DNA from 3 places in the Algimonas porphyrae genome. Region 2 is predicted to be linked to each of the others. Evidence: predicted binding sites of a transcription regulator. Region 2 holds the regulator's gene; each other region holds the start of a gene.
What was found. The regulator LexA, encoded in region 2, represses DNA repair genes until DNA is damaged. The targets are predictions, from matches to a motif close to ATGTTCCNCTTGTGTTCC.

Region 1: a site for LexA is predicted at 7,065-7,082, ahead of recA (recombinase RecA). Genes of this name have one in related genera too.
Region 3: a site for LexA is predicted at 1,317-1,334, ahead of radA (DNA repair protein RadA). Genes of this name have one in related genera too.

The regions. Positions count from the first base shown of each region.
Region 1 is NZ_CP163424.1:2,586,889-2,596,974, reverse strand. It holds gene dksA (RNA polymerase-binding protein DksA) at 73-513, shown strand; gene AB6B39_RS12665 (DUF885 domain-containing protein) at 550-2,424, opposite strand; gene AB6B39_RS12660 (DUF885 domain-containing protein) at 2,421-4,259, opposite strand; gene AB6B39_RS12655 (ATP-binding protein) at 4,349-6,883, shown strand; gene recA (recombinase RecA) at 7,199-8,305, shown strand; gene AB6B39_RS12645 (cytochrome P450) at 8,657-9,988, opposite strand; gene AB6B39_RS12640 (YciI family protein) at 10,002-10,086, opposite strand, start outside.
Region 2 is NZ_CP163424.1:2,067,676-2,077,761, forward strand. It holds gene AB6B39_RS10095 (CTP synthase) at 1-78, opposite strand, end outside; gene secG (preprotein translocase subunit SecG) at 288-626, opposite strand; gene AB6B39_RS10105 (hypothetical protein) at 714-1,196, opposite strand; gene AB6B39_RS10110 (thiazole synthase) at 1,258-2,040, opposite strand; gene thiS (sulfur carrier protein ThiS) at 2,041-2,325, opposite strand; gene AB6B39_RS10120 (type II 3-dehydroquinate dehydratase) at 2,312-2,752, shown strand; gene accB (acetyl-CoA carboxylase biotin carboxyl carrier protein) at 2,773-3,258, shown strand; gene accC (acetyl-CoA carboxylase biotin carboxylase subunit) at 3,272-4,621, shown strand; gene AB6B39_RS10135 (anthranilate synthase component II) at 4,621-5,205, shown strand; gene trpD (anthranilate phosphoribosyltransferase) at 5,202-6,215, shown strand; gene trpC (indole-3-glycerol phosphate synthase TrpC) at 6,212-6,991, shown strand; gene lexA (transcriptional repressor LexA) at 7,064-7,705, shown strand; gene AB6B39_RS10155 (ComEC/Rec2 family competence protein) at 7,719-9,752, opposite strand; gene gltX (glutamate--tRNA ligase) at 9,863-10,086, shown strand, end outside.
Region 3 is NZ_CP163424.1:2,268,130-2,278,215, reverse strand. It holds gene radA (DNA repair protein RadA) at 1-1,277, opposite strand, end outside; gene AB6B39_RS11080 (ABC transporter transmembrane domain-containing protein) at 1,957-3,813, opposite strand; gene recQ (DNA helicase RecQ) at 3,812-5,698, shown strand; gene AB6B39_RS11070 (hypothetical protein) at 5,715-6,134, opposite strand; gene queC (7-cyano-7-deazaguanine synthase QueC) at 6,205-6,909, shown strand; gene queE (7-carboxy-7-deazaguanine synthase) at 6,906-7,535, shown strand; gene AB6B39_RS11055 (hypothetical protein) at 7,578-8,195, opposite strand; gene AB6B39_RS11050 (hypothetical protein) at 8,267-8,671, opposite strand; gene AB6B39_RS11045 (hypothetical protein) at 8,729-10,086, opposite strand, start outside.

The DNA of each region.
Region 1 (10,086 bases), 520 kb from region 2:
GGAGCGGATGGATCGATAGAGGCAAAGCCCACCGGTCCGTGTCTTATGAGTTCGTTTGTTCGGGGAACGACTATGGCTAAACCACAATCCACGTCCAAGAAGTCTGTTATCGTGCCGGCAAATTATGTGCCGGGTGACGACGAAAAGTTCATGAACGACCGTATGCGAGAATATTTTCGCCGCCGTCTTTTGAACTGGAAGGAAGAGATCTCGGCACAGACCCGGGATACTGTTGAATATCTGCAAGGCGAGCGGGTAAACCATCCCGATCCGACAGATGTCGCAACCTATAATGCCGACCGCCAGCTGGAGCTAAGGACAAAGGATCGTCTACGCAAGCTGGTCCGCAAGATCGACAAGGCGCTGGTTCGTATCGAAGACGGCTCATACGGCTATTGCGAAGAAACCGGCGACCCGATCAGCCCGCGTCGTCTGGATGCCCGTCCGATTGCAACCTTGTCGCTCGAAGCGCAGGAAATGCATGAGCGCGGGGAACGGATGCGGGCCGGCTGACCGACCCGCGCTGCGCGTGAACGCGTTCCGGCGGGCTCAGCCCGCCGTCGCGATATAGGTGTCCACACGCTCTTCCATAATGTCCAGCGGCACAGGACCGCTTGCCAGAATGACGTCGTGGAATTCGCGAATGTCGAAGACGTCGCCCATCTCGACCTTGGCCCGTTCCCGTAACTCCACGATCTTGATTTTGCCGATCAGATAGGCCGTCGCCTGGCCCGGCATGACGATGTAGCGTTCGATCGCCTTGATTGAGTCACCCTCGGGATTGGGCGTATTTTCGAGGAGATAGGCGATCGCGTCTTCGCGGCTCCAGCGCTTGCTGTGCAGCCCCGTATCCACGACCAGACGGGCAGCCCTCCAGAGTTCCATCGCCAGGCGACCAAAGTCTGAATAGGGGTCTTCGTAAAAGCCCATCTCCTTGGGCAGGAACTCCGAATAGAGCCCCCATCCTTCCGTATAGGCAGTGTACCGACCGAATTTGCGGAAGTCCGGAATGCCGTCCAGTTCCTGCGCTAGCGCGATCTGCATATGATGGCCCGGGCTGCCTTCATGATAGGCGAGGGCTTCCATCTGGTAGATCGGCATCTGGTTCATATCGTAAAGGTTGGCGTAGTAATAGCCAGGCCGAGAGCCGTCCGCCGCCGGGCGGGAATAGAAGGCCTTGCCGGCACTGCGTTCGCGAAACGCCTCGACGGCTCTGACTTCGAGCGCCGCTTCGGGCAGGGTCATGATCACATCCTCAAGCCGGTCCTCCATCCGGTCGATGATCGCCGTCGCTTCCTGCAGATAGCGTTCCCGTCCTTCATCCGTATTGGGATAATAGAACTGCGGGTCCGTCCGCATGAATTCAAAGAAGGCCTGCAGGTCGCCGTCGAAGTTCACGGCCTGCATGATGTCGCGCATTTCGGCGTGAATCCGGTCGACTTCTCTCAGGCCGATATTGTGGATTTCGTCAGCGCTCAGATCCGTCGTCGTCATCTCGCGCAGCTTGTGCGCGTAATAGGCCGCCCCGTCCGGCAGTTTCCAGGCCCCGTCATCGGTTCCGGCGTCTGCTTGCTGGCGCAGCAATTCCGCGCGCAGGCGTTCATAGGCCGGACCGACATTGTCGGTCATCGCCATAATAGCCTCGGTGAACAGGGTTTCCCGGGTCTCATCGGGCAAGTTCAGCGCATCGACCTTGGTCTTGAAATGCGCCAGCATCAGATTGAGGTCGCCGCCGTCCTCGAACGGGGCCCCGGACAGCACATTGCCGATATTGCGGAGCGTGTGAGTGTAGACGAATTTCGGCGGGTAGACGCCCTGGTCGAATGCGGCGGCAGACCGTTCTCTCAGCGTATCGAGCTTGCCGGGTATCGCATTCAGACGGGCCACATAGTTCCGCGCGCCCACCTCATTATCAATCTTGTGCTGGTTCAGCAGGAAGGTCGGGATGCTGGCATGGGCACCGCGCATCTGGGTGAACAGATAGGTATGATCGCGCCACGGCATGGCCGCGAGGCGGTCTTCCGCACTCTTGACGTAAAGGCGGTAGGAGAGTGCAGTCTCCGGGTCTAGCGCATCGACGTCGATCTCGTCTCGCAGATAGTCGAGATCGGACTGGGCGCGATCGATCCGGTTCAGCCAGGCTTCACGGCTTTCATCATTCCATTCATCCTGCCGTTCTGAACGGCCAAGCTGTGCGAGATATTCAGGCCGGGCCAGGGCTTCTTCTTCGAAGCGTTGATCGAACCATGCGTTGAGACGCTCGGATTCGGTCTGCGCGGCGGTGGCCGGCGCGGTCGTGTCTGCGCTTGTAGGCGTTGCCGAAGCTGGCGCAGGCCTTTCCGCAGAGGGCACGGCGTCGGAACAGGCCGCGACGAGCAGCAAGGCGGCGAGCGGGGCGAGATAATGGGATTTGAAGCGGGTCATGATGGCTCCTTCGTGTCTGCGATATATTGGTCGATATTGGATTCCAGAATGTCGAGCGGGACTGACCCGTTAAGCAGGACGGCATCGTGGAATTCCCGGATGTCGAAATCGTCGCCCAGTTCGGCTTCAGCCTTGCGGCGCAGCTCCATGACTTTCAGCTTTCCGATCAGATAGGCTGTCGCCTGGCCGGGCCAGACGATGTAGCGGTCGATTTCAGCGCGCACATCGCCTTCCGGGTTGGGAATGTTCTCCAGATAATATTGAACGGCCTGCTCACGAGTCCATTGTTTCGAATGAATACCGGTATCCACGACTAGCCGTGCGGCGCGGAAAATCTCCATGCCGAGCTGCCCGAACTCCTTATAGGGATCCGTATAGAGACCGAGTTCGCGGGGAATTTCCTCAGCATAGAGCGCCCAGCCTTCGATAAAGGCGGTGTGCCCTCCCAAGGTGCGGAATTTGGGCAACCCCTCCAGCTCCTGCGCAATCGCGATCTGCATGTGATGACCAGGAATGCCTTCATGATAGGCGAGCGCCTGTTGCAGGAATTTCGGCTGATCGGCCATATCCTTCAGATTGATGTAATAGGTGCCCGGGCGTGAGCCATCGAGGGCAGGCGCGTCGTAAAAGGCGCCGAAGGCCGTGGCTTCCCGGAAGGGCTCGACCCGTTTGACGATCATGTCGGCCTTGGGCTTGGTCAGAAACAATCCGTCGGATTGCGCTTTCATGTCATCGATGATCGCTGTGGCGTCGGCGATATAGGCGGCCCGTCCTTCCGCATCGTTGGAATAGGTGAATCGCGGATCGGTGCGCAGGAAAGTGTAGAAGTCCTGCAGGCTGCCTTCGAACCCGACCCGGTCCATGATTTCCTGCATCCTGGCCTGAATGCGCGCCACTTCGCCCAGCCCGATCTCATGGATTTCGGAGGCCGTCAGATCTGTAGTCGTGTAATGTTTCAGCCGGGTCGCATAGTAGGCCTCTGCATCCGGCAATTTCCACGCGCCGTCCTCATCCGTCGTGGCGTCTGATTGTTCGGAAAACATGTCGAGCAGGGACAGATAGGCCGGTTGAACGGAAGACAGCAGGGCTGCGCTGGCCTCCTCGATCAGGCTGTCGCGCAGGGCAGGCGTCAGATCGGCGTCAGCCGTCTTGGCCTTGAAGTCCTTGAGCAAGGGGCTGTCGTCGCCTTCGGTAAACGGTGCGCCCGTAATGATGTTGCGGGACGGGCCGGCGATCTTGTCATAGACGAAGCGCGGCAGGAGTACCCCTTCCGCCGCCTGTGCGCGGGCCCGCTCTTCAGCCTGTCCAAGAAAGTCATCGAACGCGTTGAGGCGGGAAATATAGGCCCTGGCATCGGCTTCCGACTCGATCTTGTGGAAGTTGATCATGAAGCTGGGCAGGCTCGAATGCGGCCCGCTCATATGCTGGAAGACATAATCATTGCCCGAGACGGCATGGGTGGCGAGCCAGTCTTCCTGCTGCACTTCGAACAGCTGGAAAGACAGGCGCGTCTGCGGGTCGAGCCGGTCAATGTCGAAATCACGGCGCATTTCCGTAAGCCAGCTGCGCCGGATGGCGGCGTCTTCGTCAATGGCCAGTTGGCTGATGTCGTCGAGCTGATCCTGTCCGTCCTTGTCACCCAGATAGGTGCGGTTCATCGGTGAGCGTGCCAGAGCTTCGGTATAGCGGTCGGTAAACCAAGCGTTCAGGCGTTCACTTTCCTGCTCCACCAATTCGGCCCGGGACAGGTCCGTTCCGCCTCCGGGACTGCAGGACGGCAAAATTGCCGCTCCCAGCATCAGACTGGCCAGAAGGGTCATTGACAAAGTTTTCATCGGCGAAACTATCCAGGAAATGAGAGGTCGTGGCGCACAGGGTCGGAAACTCTCGCGACAATGTCAATTTAAACGCTAAAGTCAGTTCGATGTCCGATGTGATTCCCACCCGCTCTTCGGCCCATTCCGCCCAGCCGTCCATCGTCTGGTTATGGGTGCTGGCCGCCTTGCTCGCCGTCATGGCGGCGGGCGCGACGATCTGGCTGGGCCTGTCCTGGTCACAGCTTTTACCGGCTGTTCGAGTGCTGGGGGTCGGGCTTGTCGCAATCGGGGCGATGCTGATTGCCGCGCTATTCATCGTGATGCGGCTGGGCGGCGGCAATGATCGCAGGTCCGAGCGTCGCGACGGTCTTTACAGTCAGGCCTTCTTCGAAACCACGCGCCCGCAATTGATCACAAAGGGCGGCAAGCCGGCGCTGGCCAACCGGGCCTATCTGGCCATGGCCAAACAGCTCGATGTCGATGTGTTGGGGGATCTGCCACCCGCTGTCGACCGATTATTCTCGACGCTGGACAAGGATGGGTCCGCCGCCATTTTCCGGCTCTACCATCTGGAGGCCGACACGATGCGGGCGGAGGAAGAACTGGATGTCCTGTTGCCCAATGGCAGTCGCGGTCGCTACCGTCTCTGTGTGGCCAGGCTGGGGGAGGCGGCGGCGACGGCTGATGATGCGCTGCTGTGGCAGGTGGATGCGGTGACGACGCGTCCGGACCGGACGGCGTCTCTGGCGCAGGCGCCCATCGGTCTGTTTTCGGTCACACGTGACGGGCGCGTGCTGTCGATCAACAAGACGATGGAACGCTGGCTGGGTGGACCCGAAGCGCTGACACCTGCTCATATGAGCGAGTTCATCGATGATCCGGATGTGTTGCTGGGTGCGGATGCGGCCAATGGAAAGACGGTTCGCGCCGATACGCGTCTGATTACGCGCAAGGGCGTCGTAACGCCGACCGTGATGATTGCGCGCTGGTCGGCGACGGATGCAGGAGAACTGGTCGCTACGGTGGCCCTGCACGGTCACACATCTCGCCCGAAGGTGGACGATCGCGGACACGCATCGGCGACGGCTCAGACCGCGGCACAGACCGCCTCACAAGGATCGACCGCTTTCGAATTGGTGCCGTTTGGCGTTCTCAATATCGATGGGGCGACGATCGAAACGGCTATCGTCTCATATGCCAATAGCGCGTTCCAGACATTATCGGGTCGTACCGACCCTGTGGGGCGTCCCTTCGCCGACCTGTTCGAAGGACAGTCCCTGTCGGCGAAACTCTCAGGTCGATCGCATGCGGATATGGCGGGGCTGGGGGCGATCGATATTACGCTGAGCGGTCCGCGTGCCGTTCCGGTCGCGCTCTATGTCGTACCAGATCCGGTCGTGCCGGAACGGCTCTGGGCCTATCTGATCGATATCAGTGCGCGCAAATCGCTTGAAGATCAGATTCGCCAGAGCCAGAAAATGCAGGCCGTCGGTCAGTTGACGGCGGGTGTCGCCCACGATTTCAACAATTTGCTGACGGCGATCCGGCTGAATACGGATGAGTTGCTACAGCGCCATCCGGTCGGCGATCCATCCTACCCGGAACTGCAGAACATCAATGCGACCGGCGCCCGGGCTGCCGCGCTCGTCAAGAAGCTTCTGGCCTTCTCCCGCCAGCAGACGCGCCGGGCCGAGCGCATCGATGTCTCGGAAGCGCTGTCCGACATGTATCTGACCCTGAAGCAAACGCTGGGAGGGCAGGCGCAATTGGAGTTGACCCATGCGCGGGATTTGCCGCCTGTCATGGTCGACCGTTCGCAGTTTGACAATGTGGTCATGAACCTCTGCGTCAATGCCAGGGACGCGATGGAGGCGCAGGGCGGCGGGACGATCACCATCGCCTCAGAACGGATCGACCGCCGGTCCGTGACGGATCGCGGCCTGCAATCGGCGCTTCTGGAGTTCCCCTCGGACGACATCGTCCTGATCCGCGTATCCGATACGGGAACCGGCATGTCCGATGCGGTCAAGGCGAAGATATTCGAACCCTTCTTCACAACCAAGGATCAGGGCAAGGGAACAGGGCTGGGCCTCGCCACTGTTTACGGCGTGATCCAGCAATCGGGCGGCCATCTGGCTGTCGATAGTGAGCTCGGCAGGGGCACGACCTTCCAGATCTATCTTCCGGCGGCGAGCCAGACGGCGGATACGGACCAGGCCCCGGCTCAAGCCGCTGCGCCGCCGGAGCGCAAGCCCGCAGATCTGGCGGGGCAAGGGAACATTCTGTTCGTCGAGGACGAATCCGCTGTGCGGGTCATCGCAGCGAAAAGTCTGCGCAAACGCGGCTATCACGTTATCGAAGCAGAGGACGGCGAAGAGGCGCTCGAAATTCTGGAGGACGCGACGGAAGCCTTCGATCTTCTCCTGTCCGACGTGGTGATGCCCGGGCTCGATGGACCCGGTCTGCTGAAACAGGGGAGAGCCCTGCTGGGAGATGCGCGGATCGTCTTCATCTCGGGATATGCGGCGGAGAAGTTCTCCGACCTTCTGGCCGAAGAACCCGATGTGACCTTCCTGCCCAAGCCGTTCACGCTGGCCGAACTGGCGGAGAAGGTGAAATCGGAAATCGGCGACGCGCAGTAAGTCCTGCTTATCAGGTCGCATTTATGGTGTTGATTTATCAATGATTTCACTCGTAGCGCGCGGTCTGAGGCGCATGAAATGGCTTTCAGCTATGACGCTTTATCCAAGGCACAAGATAAGCTATAGCCCTGACCGGAATTTGACATAACGGCACAACATGTTGTGCCGTATGACTCATAGTCTGTTCTTTTTTTGTTCTTTTTGCTTGCGGCGTGAGAACAAACATGAAACATAGTGGTCAGGCGGCAGTCCGATAAGAGCCGCGATTATCATGGGGAACCGAAGGGCTCCGGTTCCCGCGATTGGAGCGTTTCCATGGCGAGAAATACGACCCCCCTCAAAGTTGTCGAAAAGGCAACGGACAAGAACAGATCGGCGGCGCTGGATGCCGCCCTGTCTCAGATCGACCGGTCCTTCGGCAAGGGCTCGGTGATGAAGCTGGGCGATAAGACATCCATGGATGTGGAGAGCATTTCCACCGGTTCGCTGGGTCTGGATATTGCGCTCGGCATTGGCGGCCTGCCCAAGGGCCGGATCATCGAAATCTACGGACCGGAAAGCTCCGGTAAGACGACGCTGACCCTGCATGCGATTGCCGAATGCCAGAAGGCGGGCGGTGTCGCGGCCTTCATCGACGCCGAACATGCGCTTGATCCGGTCTATGCCGCCAAGCTCGGTGTGGACGTCAACGAACTGCTGATCGCGCAGCCCGATACGGGCGAACAGTCGCTCGAAATCGCTGATACGCTGGTCCGGTCCGGTGCGGTCGATATCCTTGTCGTCGATTCGGTTGCGGCCCTGACGCCGCGCGCCGAACTGGAAGGCGATATGGGCGACTCGTTGCCGGGTCTTCAGGCGCGTCTGATGAGCCAGGCTCTGCGCAAGCTGACGGGATCGATTTCCAAGTCCGGCTGTATGGTGATCTTCATCAACCAGATCCGTCACAAGATCGGCGTGATGTACGGATCGCCGGAAACTACGACGGGTGGGAACGCACTGAAATTCTACAGCTCGGTCCGCCTCGACATCCGCCGTATCGGCGCGATCAAGAACCGCGACGAGGTCGTCGGTAACCAGACGCGCGTCAAGGTCGTCAAGAACAAGGTCGCGCCGCCCTTCCGTCAGGTCGAATTCGACATCATGTACGGGGAAGGCATTTCCAAGACGGGTGAGCTGATCGACATGGGCGTTCTGGCCGATGTGATCCAGAAAGCCGGGTCTTGGTATAGTTATGGTGATGAGCGGATCGGCCAGGGCCGGGAGAACGTCCGCAAGTTCCTGATGGAAAATCCGGATGTCATGGCCGAGGTCGAGCAGAAGATCCTGCGCGAAAAGGGTTTGCTCGACGATGAACTGCTGATGCCGAGCGATGAGCAGGTTGAAGATAATGGCTCAGAACCCCAATTGGGGATCGGTGCCTGATGTCCTGATCGGACTGTTCAGCCCGTATTCAAGTGCGGGCAGATAGACATATTAAAAATCGGGACGCGGACCGCGCAAGCGATCCGCGTCCTTTTTCGACTCGCGACCGCATCCGTCCAGCGGTAATGAGTTGATTCCGTCCGGGGGTCTGGCTTGAATGCGCGGTCCGTCCACTGCGCTTCCGGATCCCCGGGCACCAGATAAGGCCTCACCTCTGATACGCGTGAGCGTCGCAGGGGCAAAAGCTCCGTGGTGCACTTATTCAACGAGCGACAGGCAGAGCCGTTCCAGCGAACTGCAGTTATGTTTCAGTCGGCTTCATACCATTCATAAAGTGAGCCTGCCGATCGGTCAGGTGAGGCCAAGATCGACTTCCAGTTCACTGATGGAATGGGTGAAATTGTTCGGCAGGATAGTCTGTTTTCCGGTCCATTCAATGTTGGGGAAGCGGTCGAAAATCTGCGTAAAGGCAGCATTGAGCTGCATGTTTGCGATCCGCTGGCCCATACAGACATGGCTACCAACACCGAAGGCGATATGTTTCGACGCATTGGCGCGTGTGACGTCGAACTGATCGGGATTGGCGAAAATTTCAGGGTCGCGATTGCCGGCCCCGTACCACATGACAATCTTCTCTCCCGCTGCGATGGTCTGACCCCGCACGGCAGTTTCGTTGAGGGCGGTCCGGCGCATATACATGACCGGGCTGACCATCCGGACAATTTCGTGGCACATATTCGGCAGCAGCGAGCGATCCGCCATCACTTTGGCCTTCTGATCGGGATTGCGCCCGAGCAGCCGCAATCCGCCCGAGAGCGAGTTGCGGGTCGTGTCATTGCCAGCCACGATAATCAGCAACCAGGAGCCGTCGAGAAACTCGTCGGGTAATCGTGCGCCATCCACTTCGACATTCGCGATGGCCGACAGCAGGTCATCCGTCGGTTCGGCCCGTCGCTTCAACAGAATATCACGGCCATAGGCGAACATGGCTTCGACTTCGGAGAGGAACGTCATGACCATCTGGGGGTCGATTGAAGACAGATCCTGCTGGCCGAGAATATACTGCGCCATTTCCAGCATATCCATCCACTCACGGATCTTGGACCGATCCGCTTCCGGCACGCCGAGCATTTCGCATAATGTGAAGAGCGGCAATTGCGAGGAGAAGTGCTCGACCCAGTTCAGTCGCGGACCAACCTTTTGCGCGGCATCGAGCAAAGCGGAGACGCGCTGATCGACCTTCTGGCGCAGTTGCTTGACATAGTCCGGCTTGACGAACTGCATGTGTTCACGCCGCAGCTGCATGTGATGCGGCGCATCCAGACAGATCATGGTGTTCAGCGAGGCGGAATGCAGCTTCGAATGCTGTCGCTGATCATTGGCATAAGCCATCATGATCCCGCCCATTTGCGACGACCAGTTCTGCGTATCCAGACTGACGGAACGAATATCGTCATAACGGGTCAGCGACCAGAACCCTTCCAGATCCTTGTCAGCCATGGAATGCCACATGACGGGCGCCTTTTCCCGCATGGTCTTGAAATGATCGAAGGGCTGCTCCCCGGCAAAGGTGGTGGCACTACCCAGATCGACCGGTGTTTGGAAATTGAAGATCGGAGGGTGGATAGGGTCACGCGGACCACGATCCGGTTGAACCGTGTCCGTTACCAATGGCAAACCCATGATCGTCTCCGTGCTAGAGTCCCTCGGGTCGCCCGATCACGAGCTTGAAGGGTCTGATGTCAATATCCTGCGGCAGACCTGCCTTGGCATAAGGGTCA
Region 2 (10,086 bases):
TGCCGCCGACGCCAGGCCCTTGCCCAGCGACGACACGACGCCGCCCGTAATAAAGATATAGCGCGGGGAAGAACCCATAATGTCCACGAACCTAGCTGAGCCCACGAAATGGATCCGTGGTCACATGAAGACTATCAATACGCAGGATGTATCCGCTGGGGCGTGGTCACATCCAACGGATGAATTCCATCGGGTGACTCCGGGGTCGACGTCAACCCACCAGTTCGTTTGTGCACAGTTAAGTGAAACGTAGGAATAGGATTCAGGCCGTCCCGCGAATGGAACGACTACTCGTCGGTTGCGGATTCGTCGGCTGCAGGTTCGCCAGTTTCAGTATCGATTGCGACAGCACCATCCACGTCGTTACCATCGAGCCGTGACGTATTGTTCGTCTCCAGCGCGAAAACCACAGACAGAAGCAGCGACAGGATCAGGAAGATCGTGCCGAGGATCGCAGTCATGCGCGCAACGGATGTGGTCGCTGCGCGGCCTGACATGAAACCCGATCCACCGCCGCCACCGCCGCCGCCAATCCCCAGCGCCCCGCCTTCGGAGCGCTGAATCAGGATCAGGCCGGTCATGATGACCGAGATGATAAGAAGGATGACGAGCAGAACGGTAGACATAGAGCTTTGCTTGAAGGTCGGTCGACGAAGGACGCGCCCATAGACCGGACGCGCGGCGACTTCCAGTCAGAATGTCTGTCGCAAAAACTAGAGATCGCAGCCCATCGGACCAGCCATGCCTTTCAGATAGGCCCGACGAACGAGACCCCGCTGATAGGCCATTCTGGCATCGCGTTCATTACTGGCCGCACCGGATACGGCCCGGACGACGCCGCGAAAGGGAATCAGAATGCTGCCGATGGCGCTGGATGATGCATTGAGAGCCAAGCGTTCGCGTCGTTCTGCTTCATCTTCGGGAACATCGAGGTCTTCACCCAGCAAGGCATTGAGTGCGACGACTTCTTCGGAGAGCGCAGAGCAGGTTTCCGGAGTCTCCGCATAAGGGTTTTCAAGTGAGAGCAAGGCCTCAGGAATATCGATATCATCCAGCCCGAGATCATTGACTGGCGTCACGACCGCCTGCTCGACGCTCATCGTGTCCTCACCCCGAAAGGTCGTATCATCAGCCGTGGAGGCGCAAGCGCTGATGACCAACGACGTCAGGATAATCGGCATGAATAAACGTGTCATGATAGCTCTACGCAAAGCGGTGTTGTTGGTTTCAGATTGGACATGATCAAATCTGAACGGATCAGATCAGACCGGCCAGAGGCGAGCTGGGGTCGGCATAGCGTTTCTTCGGCATCCGGCCTGCCAGATAGGCTTCACGACCCGCAATCACAGCATGTTTCATGGCGCGGGCCATGCGAATCGGATCTTTCGCTTCCGCGATAGCCGTGTTCATCAGGACGCCGTCACAGCCCAGTTCCATCGCAATCGTCGCGTCCGACGCCGTTCCGACACCGGCATCGACGATGACCGGGACGGATGATTGTTCGATAATCAACCGGATATTGACGGGGTTCTGTATGCCAAGCCCGGACCCAATCGGCGCGCCCAGCGGCATGATGGCCGCCGCGCCCATATCTTCAAGCTTTCGCGTAAAGACCGGGTCGTCCGAGCAATAGACCATGACGTCGAAACCATCTTCTTTGAGGAGCTTCATGGCTCGGAGCGTCTCCTCCATATCTGGATAAAGATGTTTCGGGTCGGACAGAACCTCCAGTTTTACCAGATCCCAGCCGCCCGCCTCGCGCGCCAGCCTGAGGGTTCGCACGGCGTCTTCTCCAGTAAAGCAACCCGCCGTATTGGGTAGATAGGTCGTGTCATCCGGATCGATAAAATCAGCCAGCATCGGCGCGGATGGGTCCGACAGATTAACGCGCCGGACCGCAACAGTCACAATCTCAGCGCCGGACGCGTCGAGCGCATCGGCATTCTGCTGATAATCCGCATATTTTCCGGTCCCGATGATCAGGCGAGACATGTAGTCCCGCCCCGCAATCGTCAGGACATCTTTTTTTACAGCAGACACTTAGCCGCCTCCGATAAAGTGAATGATCTCGAGAACGTCATGGTCTTCAAGCCTCACATTGGTGAAACTCGACTTAGGAACAACGCTAAGGTTGCGTTCGATCGCAATTTTCTTTTCCGGCAATCCGAGATGCGCGATCAGCCCTGCGATGGTGAGGCCATCGGGCAAATCGTCGTGATTTTCACCATTTATGATCAGATGCATCGTCTCTGTCGCTTGTTTGACCGGGGCGCGGGCGTTAACACGCACATTCACTTGCGCAAAGACGGCGATGCCAAAAGTCATTCACATCATCAACGGCCCCAATCTCAATCTGCTCGGCACGAGAGAGCCGGAGGTCTATGGCTCGCAGACGCTTGAAGATATCGAAGCGATGGTCAGGGCCTCTGCGGGTGATGCTACCATCGTGTTTCATCAATCCAACGTCGAGGGCGAACTGGTCGTTTTCATACAGGAGGCTGGTAGGTCCGCCGACGCCATCATCCTCAATCCCGCTGCGTACACCCATAGCTCGGTCGCAATCTATGACGCCCTCAAGGCCGTCCCCATACCTGCAGTTGAAGTTCACCTTTCGCAACCCGCTGCGCGGGAGAGTTTTCGCCGTAGATCGCTTGTTTCCGAGGCCGTAACCGGCACGATTAGTGGTTTTGGTGCAAACTCTTATCTTTTAGGGCTGCAAGCGGCGCTCAAACTCGCTAAAGGGGGCGGATAATTTCGGCACGGAGACCCATCATGGCCGCCTCGAAAGGCAATAACGATCTGGAACTGATCAAGGAACTCGCCAAAGTTCTGGATCAGACCGACTTGACCGAAATCGAAATGAAGAAGGGCGACCTGAAGATCCGGGTCTCCAAGAACGGCTCCCCTAGCGCTGCACCGCAAATGATCGCGGCCAGTGCGCCAGCCCCAGTTGCCGCCGCTGCGCCTGCTCAGGCGCCGTCCGCACCTGCGCCCATGCCGGCGGTCGAGAGCAAGGATGGCCATCCCGACGCCGTGACCTCCCCGATGGTTGGCACATGCTATCTGCGCCCCTCACCAGACGCTGACGCGTTCGCAGAAATCGGCGCGCAAGTTAAAGAGGGTGATACGATCATGCTGGTCGAGGCGATGAAGACCTTCAATCCGATCACGGCCCCGAAATCCGGAAAACTCTCTGCCGTCTATGTCGAGGATGTTTCCCCCGTCGAATTCGGCGATTCCCTGTTTCTGATCGAATAGGTCCAAGGCCGTCATGATCAGCAAGGTTCTCATTGCCAATCGCGGTGAAATCGCGCTCCGGATCCACCGGGCCTGTAAGGAAATGGGTCTGTCCTCCGTAGCAATCCATTCGACAGCGGATAAGGATGCGATGCATGTTCGTCTTGCAGACGAATCCGTCTGTGTCGGTCCACCTTCCAGCACCAATAGCTATCTCAACATTCCAGCCATCATCGCGGCCTGCGAGATTACGGGCGCGGATGCCGTCCATCCGGGCTACGGCTTTCTGTCAGAGAATGCCCGTTTCGCGGAAATCGTCGAAGCGCACGGCCTGACCTTTATCGGCCCCACACCCGAACATATCCGCGTGATGGGCGACAAGATTACGGCCAAGGCAACGGTGGCTGCGGCGGGCATCCCCGTCGTGCCTGGCAGTGACGGCGAAGTGGAGGATTTCAACGCCGCAAAATCGATCGCTAAGGACATCGGCTTCCCCGTTCTGATCAAGGCCGCAGCCGGCGGCGGCGGGCGGGGCATGCGCCTTGCGAAAACCGAAGCCGATCTCGACGAAGCCTTGCGTTCAGCACAAACGGAGGCTGAAGCCGCGTTCGGCAATGGAGCGGTCTATCTGGAACGCTATCTGACCGGTCCACGTCACATCGAAATACAGGTTCTGGCCGATACGCATGGCAATGTCGTCCATCTTGGCGAACGTGATTGCTCGCTACAGCGACGCAATCAGAAAGTTCTGGAAGAAGCACCCTCTCCCGCTCTGACGCCTGAGGAGCGGGCGGAGATCGGAGAGATCACGGCCAAGGCAATCAAGGCGATCGGCTATCGCGGTGCAGGCACAGTCGAATATCTCTACGAGAATGGCGAATTCTTCTTCATCGAGATGAACACGCGCCTTCAGGTCGAGCACCCCGTCACGGAAGAAATCACTGGGATCGACCTTGTTCGCGAACAGATCCGCGTCGCATCCGGTTTGCCACTGAATTACCGGCAGGAGGACATCAAGTTCAAAGGACACTCGATCGAGTGCCGTATCAATGCCGAACATCCGTTCACCTTCGCCCCCTCGCCCGGAAAAGTCGTCGATTTCCACGCGCCCGGCGGAATGAATACACGTTTGGATTCAGGACTTTACACCGGCTACTCTGTCCCGCCACATTATGACAGTCTGGTCGGCAAGTTGATTGTCTGGGGTCACACACGCGACGGGGCCATCCTGCGGTTGCGGCGGGCACTGGGCGAGATGGTCGTGTCCGGCATAACGACCAACAAAGCCTTGCATGAGGCCCTCATCGAAGATCCGGAATTCCAGTCGGGCGATTATAACATTCACTGGCTGGAAGCGTGGCTGAAAGACCGTACCGACAGCTGATGCTGCTGGTTATCGACAATTACGACAGCTTTACCTTCAATCTCGTCCATTACGCGCAGGAGCTGGGCGCGACGACCGAGGTCGTACGCAACGACGAACTGACGGTCGACCAGGCCCTGGACGCCGGCGCTGCGGCGATCCTGCTGTCGCCGGGTCCTTGCACACCAGACGATGCCGGCATCTGTCTGGATCTGATCCGTAGGGCTCCCGACACGCTTCCTCTGCTTGGCATCTGTCTTGGTATGCAGGCCATGGGGCAGGCCTTTGGCGGCCACGTCGTACGGGCCAAGGAGATCATGCACGGCAAGACATCCCCCGTCTTTCACAATGGAATCGGCCTGTTTGACGGTCTCGACAGTCCGTTCGAAGCCACCCGTTATCATAGCCTTGCCGTCGAACGGAAAAGCCTGCCCGGAGAGCTGCGTGTGAATGGCTGGACGGATGACGGGGAAATTATGGGGCTTCATCACGCGACCCGGCCTATTCACGGACTACAATTCCACCCTGAGAGCATTGCATCAGAGAATGGTCATGCGTTGATTGCCAATTTCCTGCGTATTGCTGGTTTACACCAAGCCGTATGAGTTTCGACACCGACATCCTCAAAGGACTGAGCCGGAATGTGCGACCGAGCGAAGACCAGCTGCGAGACGCACTGACCTCCATCTTGGCTGGTGACGCGCAATCCGAACAAATTGCTGCATTGCTGCTGGGTCTCGAAATGATCGGGCTCGGCGCGCGCGAAGTCCGGATTGGAACGGAGGTCATGCGCGCCAATATGAAACCCGTGGAGATCGATGCGGACATCATCGACATTGTCGGCACCGGCGGAACGGGGCTGCATACCTTATCCATCTCTACCGCGACGGCCATTGTCTGCGCAGCGGCCGGCGCAAAAGTCGCCAAACATGGCAATCGCGCGGCCTCCTCACTGACAGGAACGGCTGACACACTGTCGGAACTGGGTGTCAATCTGGATGTCACACCTCATCGCACGGCTGATATCATTCAGTCTGTCGGCCTCGGTTTCCTCTTCGCGCCGAACCATCACCCGGCCATGCGTCACGTCGGCCCTGCCCGGAAAGCGCTTGGAATCAGAACCTTGTTCAACATGCTCGGCCCGATGAGCAACCCGGCGGGCGCGCAGCGAATGCTGCTCGGCGTCTGCGATGATAGGTGGCGACGTCCAATGGCTGAAGCCCTGCGGGATCTGGGCGCTGAACATCTCTGGGTCGTCCATGGCAGCGACGGACTCGACGAAATCACAACAACCGGCCCCACCTATGTCACGGAAGTGAAAGACGGACGCATCGCTGATTTCACGATTTCGCCTCAGAGCTACGGTTTAGAGCTAGCAACGCTGGGCAGCTTGCGTGGCGGACATCCTTCTGAAAACGCGGCGTCACTGACCGACCTTCTGGATGGCAACGCCAGCGATTACCGCGACATCGTTATCTTGAACGCTGGGGCAGCCCTGATGATTGCCGGTTTGGCGGGCGATGTCGTCAGCGGCATGGATATGGCCCGCTCAGCGATCGACAGCTTTCACGCACGCCGCATTCTGGCTGAGCTTGTGGTGGAAACGAACCGATGAGCGATGTTCCCGACATTCTGGCACGCATCGCAGCTTACAAGATCGACGAAGTGAGAGCGCTTGATCTGGACGCCATCGACCGGGCCATCGACTTGGCACCACGACCCAGAGGGTTCAAGACAGCCTTGCAAGCTGCAGCTGCTCCGGCTTTGATCTGTGAAGTCAAAAAAGCCTCGCCCAGCAAAGGGGTGATCCGGGATGATTTCGATCCTGTTTCAATTGCAGGCGCATATGAACGGGGCGGCGCGACATGCCTCTCGGTTCTGACGGACGCTCCGGGATTTCAGGGTAGCGCCGATATTTTCAGGCAGGTCCGGAACATATCTGACCTCCCTCTTTTGCGTAAGGATTTCATGATCGGAACCGAACAGGTCCGGGAATCGCGTGCGATGGGTGCGGACGCCATTCTCGTCATTCTTGCGATGACGGATGACAGGACCTCGGCTTCAATCATGGCAGAAGCCGAAGCACTCGGCATGGATGCGTTGGTCGAGACCCATGATGCGGCTGAAATGGAACGGGCCGTTGCGCTCGGGGCGACGCTTATCGGGGTCAACAACCGCGATTTACGTACATTCGAAACAAGTCTTTCAACTTTTGGCCGGGTTGCCGGGCATGCGCCCGACACAGCCCTCTTGGTCGCGGAGAGCGGTATTTTCACGGAATATGACATCGACCAGCTCACATCCGCAGGCGCGCAAGCCTTCCTGATTGGAGAAAGTCTGATGCGGCAAACCGATGTCGAATTGGCGACCCGTCGATTAAGAGGCGCATAAACCTTTCCTTGACAGAATCGGAACAAGTGTAGAACAGAGTGCAATGTTGCCTGTTTGTTCAAGGACTCCGTCATGCTGACCCAGAAACAGAAAGATCTTCTGCTCCTCATCGATACCCGTATTCGCGCGGTCGGTGTGCCACCTTCCTATGATGAAATGAAAGATGCACTCGGTCTGGCGTCGAAATCGGGAATACACAGGCTGATTACGGCTCTGGAGGAACGCGGCTTCGTGCGGCGTCTCCCCAACAAAGCTCGTGCACTGGAAGTGATCAAACTGCCGCAAGGGCTGCAAAAGGATGAGCCGCTTGCGCCCGTTGCTGCCAATGATAGCTACGAAATTCCGTTTGTCGGAAAGATTGCGGCAGGCTTACCGATTGCAGCAATCGAGGACTCCCATAATCTCATGAGCGTGCCGCCCTCAATGCTAGGTAATGGCGACCATTACGCGCTTGAGATCGAAGGCGAATCCATGACCGGCGCAGGCATCATGGACGGCGATGTCGTCGTCGTTCGCAAAACCAATACGGCCCGGAATAACGAAATCGTAGTCGCATTGGTCGATCAGGACGAAGCGACTTTGAAGCGGATCTATAAACGCGACGGTGTAGTCGAACTGATTGCGGAAAATCCGGATTATCCGACGCGCAGCTATGGACCTGACCGTGTCGAGGTTCAGGGTGTCCTTGTTGGCCTCGTCCGCAATTACAACTAAACCGTCTGCTAACTCAGCGTCTACGCCCCTTTCCCCACGGTCTGTTCCGACGGTTGGGATGGATGATCGGCACAAGGGTGAGCGTCTCCTTCATGATCAGATGAACGCCGCCGGTTCGTGACAAGACGCGCTGATCAATCAGCATAGCTTGGCATCCGCGCCTCGCCACCGGACCCGCGTCTCGATCGACCAGCACTACCAGATCACTGTCTCGACAGGCGTCAGGCACTTCTGAAGGGGCCTCGACGATCGTGACGACGTGATCCTTGTGCGTGAAACGACAAGCCAACGCATCGCAATTGGCAAAGTCATCATGGTAGTTACGCCAGGACAGTTCGGGTTCACCCGAAGCTCGTGCGAACTGCTCCCGTCCATAACGGTCAGCCCGGGCCGAGCTTGTCACCGCGAGCGTTTCGTCGATCAGGCTGACGCGCCCGCTTTTGCTGATACGCATATCGGCGCGCGGAGCCATGACCCAAAGACAGAGCGAAATGGCCATGACGCCACACCCGATGATTACGGCCCGCCGCGTTGCAAAACAGGCGAGCGCAAACCCCAGCCCGTAGGTTGCAATGGTCAGAGGCGCGCTGGCCTTCACAGTACCGACAGCGCCGGGAAGCCCGCTGACCCAGTCAGACACGCGCAGCATCATCTCGATCAACATTCCCATCAGCCAGAGCGGCAACCCGTCAAGCCCGAGCGGCATCAGGATGAGCGATATGATGCCGAGTGCCATGACGAGCGGAAACACGCTCATCGCCGCCATATTGGCAAGTAGGCCATAATTGGCGAACCGGCCGAAATGCAGGAGTGCGAAACCGCCTGTCGCGAAGCCCGCAATCAGGCTGGTACCAAACAGAGATCCATAAAACCGTTTGATCCTATCCCGAAAGGATTCGCTGCGATGGTGTGGCCGCCACCGGTCCCAAGCTCTGAAGATAACAACCATGGCAGCCACAGCGGCAAATGACATCTGAAAACCGACGCTGGTCAACGCTTCTGGTCGCAGTAGCAATGTCAGAAAGGCGGCCACAGCGACGGAACGGATACTGATCGCACGTCGATCGAGCAGGATCGCCGTAAATGCCACACTGACCATGATATAGGCACGTTGCGTTGCAACCGATGCGCCTGACAGTCCCAGATAAAGCGTAGACGCGATGATCGCGATGAAAGCGGCAATCTTCCGGACATCCCGCCCGCGAGAAAAGGGCTCGATCGCGGCCAGAGCCAGCGAGATGGTGACGAAAACACCGAACGCGACCAGACCCATATGAAGCCCGGATATGGCTAGAATATGCGCCAATCCGGACGCGCGAAGACTATCCGTCTGGTCGTCCGGAATATGATGGCGAATCCCCGTCAACAGAGCAACCTGAACTCCGGCGGTTCGATCCGGCGCGCGCGTCATGACGTGATTGGCGATCGTGTGGCGCGTGGCGTGAATGAGCCGTTGCAGTCGGGCCCTGACTGACATGTCCTCCGTGAGCCTCTGCGGGTCGGATATCGCAAAGCCTGATCCAGCCAGGCCGTCGAAAAAAGCCCGTCTCGCCGGGTCGTAGCCATTTGGCACGGCGGGTCCTGGCAGGGGACCCAGAACGGCCTCGATGGCAATATGCTCGCCGACATCAAGCGATTGCAGCACACGGCCACCCCTGATCCGCACTGCGGAGGGCATTCCCGTATCCGGCACCGGATCAATCGCCGTCAATTCGATCCGGAGACGGGAGCGACCGCCCTGCTGTTCGATGTCGGACACCCAACCGGTGACCGTGTAGCGCCTTTCGTCGAGGAGCGGATTTGTGTCGGATTGTGCGGTATGAAGGACGGACCAGGCGAGGCCAGCGCACATAAAAACAAAGCACAATATCAGTCCGGCAAACAGGTCGGGAATAAAGCGCAACAAGGCCAGACTCAGACCCAGAACGAGACCGATAACCCAGAGGGAAGGCTCCGTCGGCCAAGCGAAATAGAGGCCGATGCCAATGGCCATAGACATAACCGCCAGTTCGAAACCGATTTGCGCGGGCAGAACCGTTTTCGCCATGTCTATAAACGCAGCCGGAAACTGCAGGCGCGACCGGAATTGGCTTTCAAACGCCTCCATGTTCTTGCATAGAGCGCACCCTGCTCTAGATCGCAAGAGACGCCCTCGACATGACCCGACCCGTCCGCACCCGATTTGCGCCTTCGCCGACGGGTTTTTTGCATATTGGCGGTGCACGGACAGCTTTGTTCAATCGGTATTTTGCAGACCATGTTGGCGGCGAAATGTGTCTCCGGATCGAAGATACGGACCGCGAGCGCTCAACCGATGCAGCGACCCAAGCCATTATCGATGGTCTTGACTGGCTTGGCGTGCATCACGATGGTCCCATAAT
Region 3 (10,086 bases), 200 kb from region 2:
GGCGAGGCCGCCGCGATCGCGCGCGTGAAGCCCAGCTTCGCGGCTTCCTTTAACCGCGCATCGGCGCGGCTGACGGGACGGACATCGCCCGACAGGCTGATTTCGCCAAAGACGACCAAATCGGACGGTAGCGACACGTCGAAGGCGGAACTGGCAATGGCCGCCGCGACGGCCAAGTCGGCTGCAGGTTCATTGATACGAAAGCCCCCCGCCACATTGAGATAGACATCCTTGCCGGCAAAACTGATGCCGCAGCGCGCTTCCAAAACGGCTAGCACCATGGCCAGTCGTCCGCTATCCCAGCCGACCACGGCACGACGCGGCGTGCCAAAGGCGGCGGGCGCGACCAGCGCCTGAATTTCCGTGAGCACGGGGCGGGAGCCTTCCAGTCCGGCGAAAACGGCGGACCCTTCGGAGGCATCGCCGCGCCCATCCAGGAATAGGGCCGAGGGGTTGAGCACTTCGGCCAGACCCGAATCGCACATCTCGAACACGCCGATTTCGTCCGTGGGTCCAAAACGGTTCTTATGCGCGCGCAAAATCCGGAACTGATGGGCGCGCTCGCCTTCGAAATAGAGCACGGCATCAACCATATGTTCGACGACGCGCGGCCCAGCAATCTGGCCGTCCTTCGTGACGTGACCGACCAGAATCACGGTCGCGCCGGACTTCTTGGCAAAGCGCACCAGTTCCTGCGCACAGGCCCGCACCTGCGCGACCGTGCCCGGGGCAGCCCCGAGCTGATCCGTCCAGAGTGTCTGAATGGAATCGATAATCACCACGTCCGGCTTGTTGGTCATCAGACCATCTATGATCGGCCCAAGCGAGGTTTCGCTTGCCAGATGAACGGCTTGTTCGGCCACACCCAGGCGCTTGGCACGGCGCTGAACCTGACCGACTGATTCTTCGCCGGAAATATAGGCGACCCTGCGGCCCTGTTTGGCGAGTGCCCCAACCGTCTGCAGCAGCAGGGTCGACTTGCCGATTCCCGGGTCTCCGCCGACGAGTAGGGCCGACCCTGGCACCAGCCCGCCACCCGTGACGCGGTCCAGTTCGCCAATGCCCGTAATCAGGCGCGGCACGTCACGCACATCGCCGCCCAGATCGACAAATTCGATTCCGCGTCCCTTGCGCCTTTTGTGGGCGGGGGCAGCATTCTGCGACTTGGCTTCTTCGACCAGCGTATTCCATTCTCCGCAGGCATCGCAGCGACCAGCCCACTTGCCGTGAACCGTGCCGCAAGACTGGCAGACGAAGATGGATGAGGGTTTCGGCATGGGACATGTCATGCCCGATTTATCGGTGGGACGCAATAAAAGTTCTTTGTTTGTTCTTACAGCTCTGGGCGTTCTCTTCTCTCATACGGTCAATGACTGTCGGGGGAGGTGGTCATCGTTCTTCGCTCATACGCACATGTGTTACCGGAGAGAGGGTTCAGCTCAGGCTTCGACTGAACCTACACTGTCGATGGAACATGAGGCGGGAGCTTACTGCCGTAACCGGAAGCAATAAGAAGTACCGTTCCGCCTCCAAGGAATAGCCCACCCGATGAAAGATGGTGGCACGGCGGCGGCCTGACGGGCCGGCCCTGCCGGACAGGTCTTGTGGACGGCCTCTTCCAAGGTGACAGTTCGCACTAGACTCGAGTGAACCCTGTCCGCGGACCCCGGCCTTGCTGGCGCTTGCCCGTCAATCCCCGTTCGACCGGTCCAGCCGGTCGCGCACGGTCCGAATGGTCACAGTCTGCACATCACAGATTATGCCATCAGAGGACCGGCCTCTTGCAAGGACTTTCGCCCCAGCAGTTGATCATGCGTCACTTCAATCCACCCAGCACACCCATGCCGTCCTCACGACCCGGATCAGGGAATGATGCGTCCCCTTCATTCGTGAGACGTGAGGCTAGGGATTTAGCACAGGCTAGGAAGGCGGGATCGATTGTGTGGAGTGTGGGGCTTACCCACTCGTGAATTGCAGTTCCGCCAGCCGCGCATAAAGGCCGCCCTGGCTCACCAGTTCGTCATGCGTGCCGGTCTCCACGATCCGACCCTGATCCAGCACGATGATGCGATCGGCTTTCAGCACGGTTGCGAGGCGGTGCGCGATGACGAGGGTGGTGCGGCCTTGCCGCAGCGTTTCGAAAGCCTGCTGCACGGCACGCTCGGATTCGGAATCCAGCGCCGACGTCGCTTCGTCGAGCAGCAGGATCGGGGCGTCGCGCAGGATGGCACGGGCAATGGCGATGCGCTGGCGCTGACCGCCGGATAAGGTCGCCCCGCGCTCACCGATATCCGTGTCATAGCGGTCGGGCAGGGCCATGATGAAGTCATGGGCGAAGGCGGCCTTGGCTGCCGCCATGACATCGTCACGGCTGGCCCCGCCGCGGCCATAGGCGATATTGTCATAGGCCGAGCCGGAGAAGAGCGGCGCACCCTGCTGCACAACGGCAATCCGGTCACGCAATCGCTCGGGTTTCAGGCGCTTGATATCGGCGCCACCCAGCCGGATCGCACCGCGACTGACATCGTAAAAGCGCAGGATCAGCTGGAAGATCGTCGTCTTGCCCGCCCCGCTCGGTCCGACCAGTGCGATCGTTTCACCCGGCGCGACGGCGAAATCGATATCATGCAATGCCGGCGCGTCGAGCCGCGTTGGATAAGCAAAATCAACGGCTTCGAAGGACAGGCTTACGTCATTTCCGGGCAGGTCTTCGCCAATAATGGTCGGGTTTTCATCGAGGATATCGACCAGCCGTTCCGAGGCGCCGGCGGCGCGCAACAGATTGGTCCAGGTCTCGGTCAGGCTCGATAAGCTCGACACACTCATGATCGCATAGACCGTGAAGGCGCCGATATCACCGCCGCTCATCGTCCCAGCCATGACCTGCCGCGCACCGTACCAGAGGATTCCGGCGATCCCGGCCATGCCGATGGCGAACAACACCGCCGTCAGCCAGCTCTGCACGCGGATACGGCGAGCCTGAACGGCATAGGTCCGCTCGATCGCGCCGCCGAACTGGTCACGTTCCAGTGCTTCCCGCGTATAAGCTTGGACCGTCTGGATCGAGGAGATGGCTTCGCTCGCACGGCCCGAGGCTTCAGCCAGGCGGTCCTGACCGTCGCGCGACAGGCGGCGAATGATCGGGGTGACGCCGATGACGATGCCGACGATCACGCCGCCGACGGCCATGACGAGCAGGGCCAGCTGCCAGCTGACGATGAACATCAGCAGGATCGAGCCGACAATGGTCGCAATCGATCGCAGAGCGAAGGAAATCGACCCGGTCACCACCGTTTCGACCAGCGTCGTATCGGTCGTCAGGCGGGACAGGACTTCGCCCGTGCGCACGCGTTCGAAATAGACGGGGCTGAGTACAGTTAGCCGGTCGAACACGGCCCGGCGCAGATCCGCTACCACGCGCTGCCCCAAAGTCGTGATGAAATAGAAACGCAGCGCACCGAAGGTCGCGAACAAAAACGCAAAAGCGATGACAATCAGGAAATAACCATCGAGCGATCCGCTCTCGGCCAATGGCATGGCGGCGCAATAGGCTGGCGTTTCATCACCGCCAAAGCCGCAATCAACAATCAGCTTCAGAATGCCGCCCAGCGACAGTGTTCCGATTGATGACAGGATCAGCGTAATCAGAAAGCCGATCAGCCTTCCGGGGTAGCGCTTCACGAAGGGCCAGAGCGCTACGAGTGGGCGCAGCGACCGCGAGCGTTCGCGCTTGGTCTTTTCCTGATCGATCTGTGCGGCGAAAGCGGCGCCAGTCGAACGGGCAAAATCCTTGGAGTCGGGAGAACGAGCCATGAGCGGGCGCGGCTATGACACAGGCGAACCCATGTGGAAAGCTGTGCATGCGCCTCTTGTCGGAAACATCGAACCATCACAGGACGTTCGCATGCCGCAGCGCTTCACCGACAAATATGACGCTCTGAAGACCGTCTTCGGTCATGCCGACTTTCGCCTGGGGCAAGCGGATGTGATCGACGACATTCTGGCGGGCAGCAACGTACTGGCAGTCATGCCGACGGGCGCGGGGAAGTCGCTTTGCTATCAGGTACCGGCGCTGCTGCTGGACGGTCCCACCATCGTTATCAGCCCGCTCGTCGCGCTGATGGACAATCAGGTCGCTGCCTTGCGCGCCAATGGTGTGGCCGTATCCTGCATTCACTCAGGCCAGGACCGGTCGCGTAACATCGAGGAATGGAGGCGCGTTGCAAGCGGGGAGTCCCACCTGCTGTACCTGTCGCCGGAAAGGCTGATGACCGAACGGATGTTGGCGGCGATGGCCAAGCTTCGACCGCCGCTATTCGTGGTCGATGAAGCGCATTGCGTGTCGAAATGGGGGCCTGCGTTCCGTCCGGAATATGCGGATCTGTCGCGCCTGAAATCGCTTTTCCCGGACTCGCGTATCGCGGCCTTCACGGCCACCGCTGATGCCGGGACGCGCGCCGATATCGCGCAGCAACTGTTCAACGCGAAAGGGTCGGTGATTGTGCAGGGCTTTGATCGTCCCAACCTGTCCCTGACCGTAATCCCGAAGGTAAACAGAAGTTCCCAACTACTTGAATTCATGAAAGATAGAGCCGGAGAAAGCGGTATTGTCTATGCGCTGTCGCGCAAGAGTGCGGAAGAGTATGCGGCGCTGCTTAGCCGCGAAGGCTTCACGGCTTTGCCCTATCATGCCGGGATGAGCGCGGAGGCGCGGTTCGATAATCAGGAACGCTTCATCGCCGAAGACGGCGTCGTGATGGTCGCGACAATCGCCTTCGGGATGGGGATCGACAAGCCGGATATTCGCTTTGTCTATCACGTCAATCTGCCAAGTTCGCCGGAGGCCTATTATCAGGAGATCGGACGCGCCGGGCGGGATGGGCAGCCGGCCGACACAGTCCTGCTTTACGGGCTCGACGACATCCGGATGCGGCGACAATTCATCACGCAGGAAGATACGGACCGGGAGCATCAGCTGCGTGAGCATAAGCGGCTCGACGCGCTGTTGGGCTATTGCGAGGCCTCGACCTGCCGGCGTCAGGTCCTGATGGCCTACTTCGGTGAAATGACGTCGCCCTGCGGGGCGTGCGACATTTGCGACAATCCGCCTGAGCGGATCGACGCCACAGATGCGGCGATCGCACTGATGCATGCCGTCGAACAGACGGGCGAGCGCTTCGGGGCCAACCATGTCATTGCCGTCGTTCGCGGGGCCGACACGGACAAGATTCGCCAGTTCGGGCATGATCGCCTGCCCAGCCACGGAACGGGCGAGCGCTGGGGTGATGGATTTTTCAAGTCGCTGGTCCGGCAGGCGATCGCAACGGGCTACCTGAATGTCGATATGCAGCGCTATGGGCGGCTGACATTGACGCCGCAAAGCCTGAGCTTGATGAATGGCGACGGGGCCTTTCTGATAACGGAGCCCAAGGCCGCGAAGACGACAAAACGCAAGCGCAAGGCCGCGCCGGAGCTGCTGGATGATGCGGATCAGGAATTGCTGGCCAAGCTCAAGGGTCTTCGGCGCGATATGGCGCGCGACATGGGCAAGCCCGCCTATATCATCTTCTCGGACGCGACCTTGATCGATATGGCGCAGAAACGCCCGCTGGACCGCGATCAGATGCTATCCGTCTCAGGCGTCGGCGAAACCAAATTCGAACGCTTCGGCGCAGCTTTTCTGGCAGCGATCAATTAGGCCTTGTGGCGATCAACTAGGCTGACGCGGCGCAGGGTTGGGCGAGGGGGACCTGTACGGACCGCTCGACGCGGATATCCGGACGATAGTTGGGATCGAACCGGAGCGAGACGATCTGAGGTCCCCGTGTCTGGTGAACGATGCGCGGGTGTGTGGTGCCAGGGGCCAGGCAAGTGACAGCCTGCGACGTGATGACCTGAACCTGTCCCACCGCATCGGTCACACTGATCATGACCGGGCTGTCGCTCCGGATTGCGAGCATAGTTTCGCCCGGAACGCCTGTTTCGACCCACGTGACGGCGGGTTGGCTGAAGCCGGGAAGGCTCATGTTGGTTGCGACGAATGCGGCCGCTGGAAGGCTCAGCACTTCCATCCCGATCCACAGACCGATGATCCAGCGCGCTTTTCTGCTCTTGAGTGTTTTGAACAGACGCATTGCCCGTCACACATGCATGTTGCGGGCCAGAAGGGTTGAGACCGGGCGTCGGCAGGCTTAAGTGCCGCTCATGGTAACGACCCCTCATATGGCCGGCGTGCTGTTTTCGGGCGGTCAGGATAGCGCGACCGTGCTGGCCTGGGCGCTGGAACGGTTCGATCATGTCGAAACGATCGGCTTTTCCTATGGCCAGCGTCACGGCGTCGAGATGGAAGTCCGGACGGCTTTCCTGCAATCCCTGCAAACGCAGTTTCCGCACTGGGGCGACAGGCTCGGCGAGGATCATGTCGTCGATCTGGCCGGCTTCGGGGCGATCAGCGAGACGGCCCTGACGCGAGACCGTGCGATCGACACGCTGGCGTCCGGTCTGCCCAACACATTCGTACCGGGACGCAATCTTGTCTTCCTGACCTACGCCGCCGCCATTGGCTGGCGTCGCGGCTTTTCCGATCTGGTGGCCGGCATGTGCGAGGCTGATTTTTCGGGTTATCCGGATTGTCGCAAGGCCACGCTGGACGCGCAGATGGACGCGATCTCGTTGGGGCTGGACAAGCCCTTTACCTTGCATTCGCCCCTGATGACGCGCTCCAAGGCGCAGGCCTGGACGCTGGCCGAAGAGTTGGGCGGCAGAAGCTTTGTCGAACTGGTCCGGACGGGCAGTCATACCTGCTATGTCGGAGAACGCGGCGAGGAAAAGTCCTGGGGCTATGGCTGCGGCGTGTGTCCGGCTTGCGAACTGCGCGCCAAGGGCTGGGCGGAATACGCCGCATCATGAGCTACGCCGTCAAGGAACTCTATCTCACCGTTCAGGGTGAGGGCGGCCAGGCAGGCCGCGTCGCCGTCTTTCTGCGTTTTGCAGGCTGCAATCTCTGGAGCGGGCGGGAAGAAGACCGGGCGAGCGCCGTCTGTTCGTTCTGTGATACGGACTTTGTCGGAACGGATGGTCCCGGTGGTGGGCGGTTCGATGCGGATGGCCTGGCCGATGCGGTCCTGGCCGTCTGGCCTGACGGGCATCAATCGCGCTGGGTCGTCTGCACGGGTGGCGAGCCGCTTCTGCAGCTTGATGAAACCCTGATTAAAGCGTTGAAACGAAACGGTTTCAAGATTGCAGTCGAGACGAATGGCACAATTGTCGCGCCGGATGGGATCGACTGGATCTGTGTCAGTCCGAAAGCGGATGCGTCGCTGAAACAGATTTCAGGGCAGGAGCTGAAGCTGGTCTATCCGCAGGCCGAAAACCGGCCCGAGCAGTTTGCTGGACTGGATTTCGAGCATTTCTTCCTGCAACCGCTCGACGACCCCCTTCGTCAGGATCATACAGACGCAGCATTCAACTATTGCTTGGCTCACCCGCAATGGCGGCTGAGCGTGCAGTCTCACAAATATATCGGTGTGCCCTGAGGCTGATATGGGGGCGGTCTGAGGCCGGCTCTCGATCGTCTATCAGGACAGTTCTTTGGCCGTATGACGTGAGAAGCGCGAAATGGCGCGCTTGGCGTCGGTCCACGTCGCCGTGCCTCGAATGAAAGGCGCGTTCTGCAGGCTCGATTCGAACCAGCGATAAGTCATCGTTCCAAGCTCGGACCCGGTATCATCGATCAGAGCTGCACTCAGCTCAGCACCGCCGACACCGAAACTGTCAAAGCTGAGCGAAGGCTCGCGCGACATCTGTTCGAAGGTCGGGCGGTTATTCTTGACGTCTTCCAGAACGACACGAAGGATTACTGGCGCATCATCGGACAAGGCGACGCCGCGCTTGGTCAGATCGTCCGTCAACTCTTCTTCAACCTCTTCCAGCAGCCGCTGCAACGCCTTGTCGCCGTAAAAGCCGTTGCTCGCAAAGCCGGAGCGCAGGCTGGAGGCACCGGCCCCACGCCTACGGATGTCATCAGGGAGATTGTCGGCACGGTGAGCGAGGTCATCGGACAGGACGACTTCAATCTTGACGGCTGTCGTGACCGGGGCCGTGATAGTGCTGTCGAACCCGCGCGTCTTCGCTAATGCGCTGAGCGGGGCGAGCATGAGAGCCGTCGTGGCGAGAATGAGGGTAGTGCGACGCATAGTGAAAGCTCCTATTTTGTTAGACTATATCAAAATAGAGGCGATCCTTCAAATCACAGTTTGGACAGGACCTAGCTGAACGCGTCGACTGTGACCGAAATGATGTTCCGCGCATGGCGCAGCTTCGACAGTTCCTTATCCAGTTCTGCGGCCTGAATCTGGCGCGATACTTTGACGACCTTGCCGCTGAGATCGACAGCTTTCGTGGTGATCGTCAGCACTTTGACCGTCGTATCGAGCGCGGCATCGGTAATTTTGACCGGGACTGCGCCGACATAATAGACGCCCTTGCCAGTCGCATAGGCGGACTTTCCAGCGAATTTCGTCGTGCCGACAGCCACTTTTCCGACGCCCTTGGTCGTATGGTAGGCGGCCTTGAAGGGCAGGGCGGCGACCGATCCCGTTGTTTTCGCGACCGTCATGCACCCTGTCAGCACTATGGCTCCGGCGACAATTGCCAGCAGATTTCGCATCATCTTCCCCTGTGTTGCGAAACAGATCTACAGGGCGGGCCTGAACCAGAGCTTAATCCCTCAGCGCGCCTCGCGCATCCAGCCCCAGGCCAGGGCGGCGAAGAAGGCGAGGAAAAAGACGAGCGGCGGGGCGAGAGGCCGCCGGTTCGAACGTGTCACTGTATAGGCATCATTGTCCCGCACGCCGATCCAGCTTCCTCCCTGCATCGCGCCTGAAGTCTGAACCCTTATATCGGGCAGGTTTCCGGCGTCGAGTTCGATCGGTCGGGTCGCACCGCCCGTCTGCTCCGATAACGGGGCGAGGCGGTCCATGGTCGGCAGCAGTTCGGAAAATTCGACCGGGTTGAGCATGCCGACCGCAGCGATGGTCGTCAGATCGCCGTGATTGAGGCGGTAGGCGCCGAGTCCGTCGACGGGTGTCGTGCCAGTATAGTAGCCAGGCGCGGTTTCGGTCATGGCAATGCTTTGCGAGCGCCCGTCGGGAAGCGTGATCTGCGCCGTCTCCGGGGCCCGGTCCAGTGTCCGCCGCTCGACCAGCAACTGTCCATTTTCGGCGCGCGCGCTCAGCGTTTCTGCATCCAGATCCGGTTCGCCGAGCAGCCAGTGCGCGGTCCGGCGGAACATCTCGCGATAAGGCCCGCCGCCATCATGACCCTTGGCCCAGAGCCAGGCCTGATCGCTCATGATCATGGCAACGCGGCCATCGGCGACCCGGTCGATGACAAATAGCGGCGTGCCGTCCGGGCCTTCCATCAGCACATTGCCAGACAGCGGATCGTTACCGATCGCCCGGTACCACTGACCCCAGCTCTGGTCCTGACGTCCAGCGAAAGAGCGCGTGATCGGATGCAGACGCCCTTTATCGTTCAATTCGGGGCGGAACGGATCGGTCAGCGTTTCGCCGGTGGGTCGCGTCGGCAAGACGCTGACAAGCGGTGTCAGGAACAGGCTGTCTGCGGACGGGAAGGCGGGTCCTGTCGCCAGCAACAGGGCGCCGCCATCTTCGACATAGCGGGCGATATTGGAGAAAAAGCGCGGCGGGATGGTCGGCTGCGCCAGACCGGAGCGTGTCGGTATGCTGCGACGGCGATACTGATCGAAAATGATCAGGTCGAAATCACCTAGACGTTCTTCGAACAGCTGCCGGCGGGGGAACTGGATCAGCGACAATTCGCGGTCTGCTGCATTGGTGTTCTTGACCCGCGGCTGCGTCAGAATGGTGAACTGAACCAGATCGATAGCTGGGTCGGACTTAAGAAGATTGCGCCAGGCCCGTCCGCCATTATGCGGCTCACCCGTGATCAACAGGACCCGCATCCGGTCACGAATTCCTGATATTTCAGCGATATAGAGGTTGTTGTTCAGGGTCAGCTCCCCGCCATCGGCAGGCACGACGACCATCTCAACCGTGTTGCGTC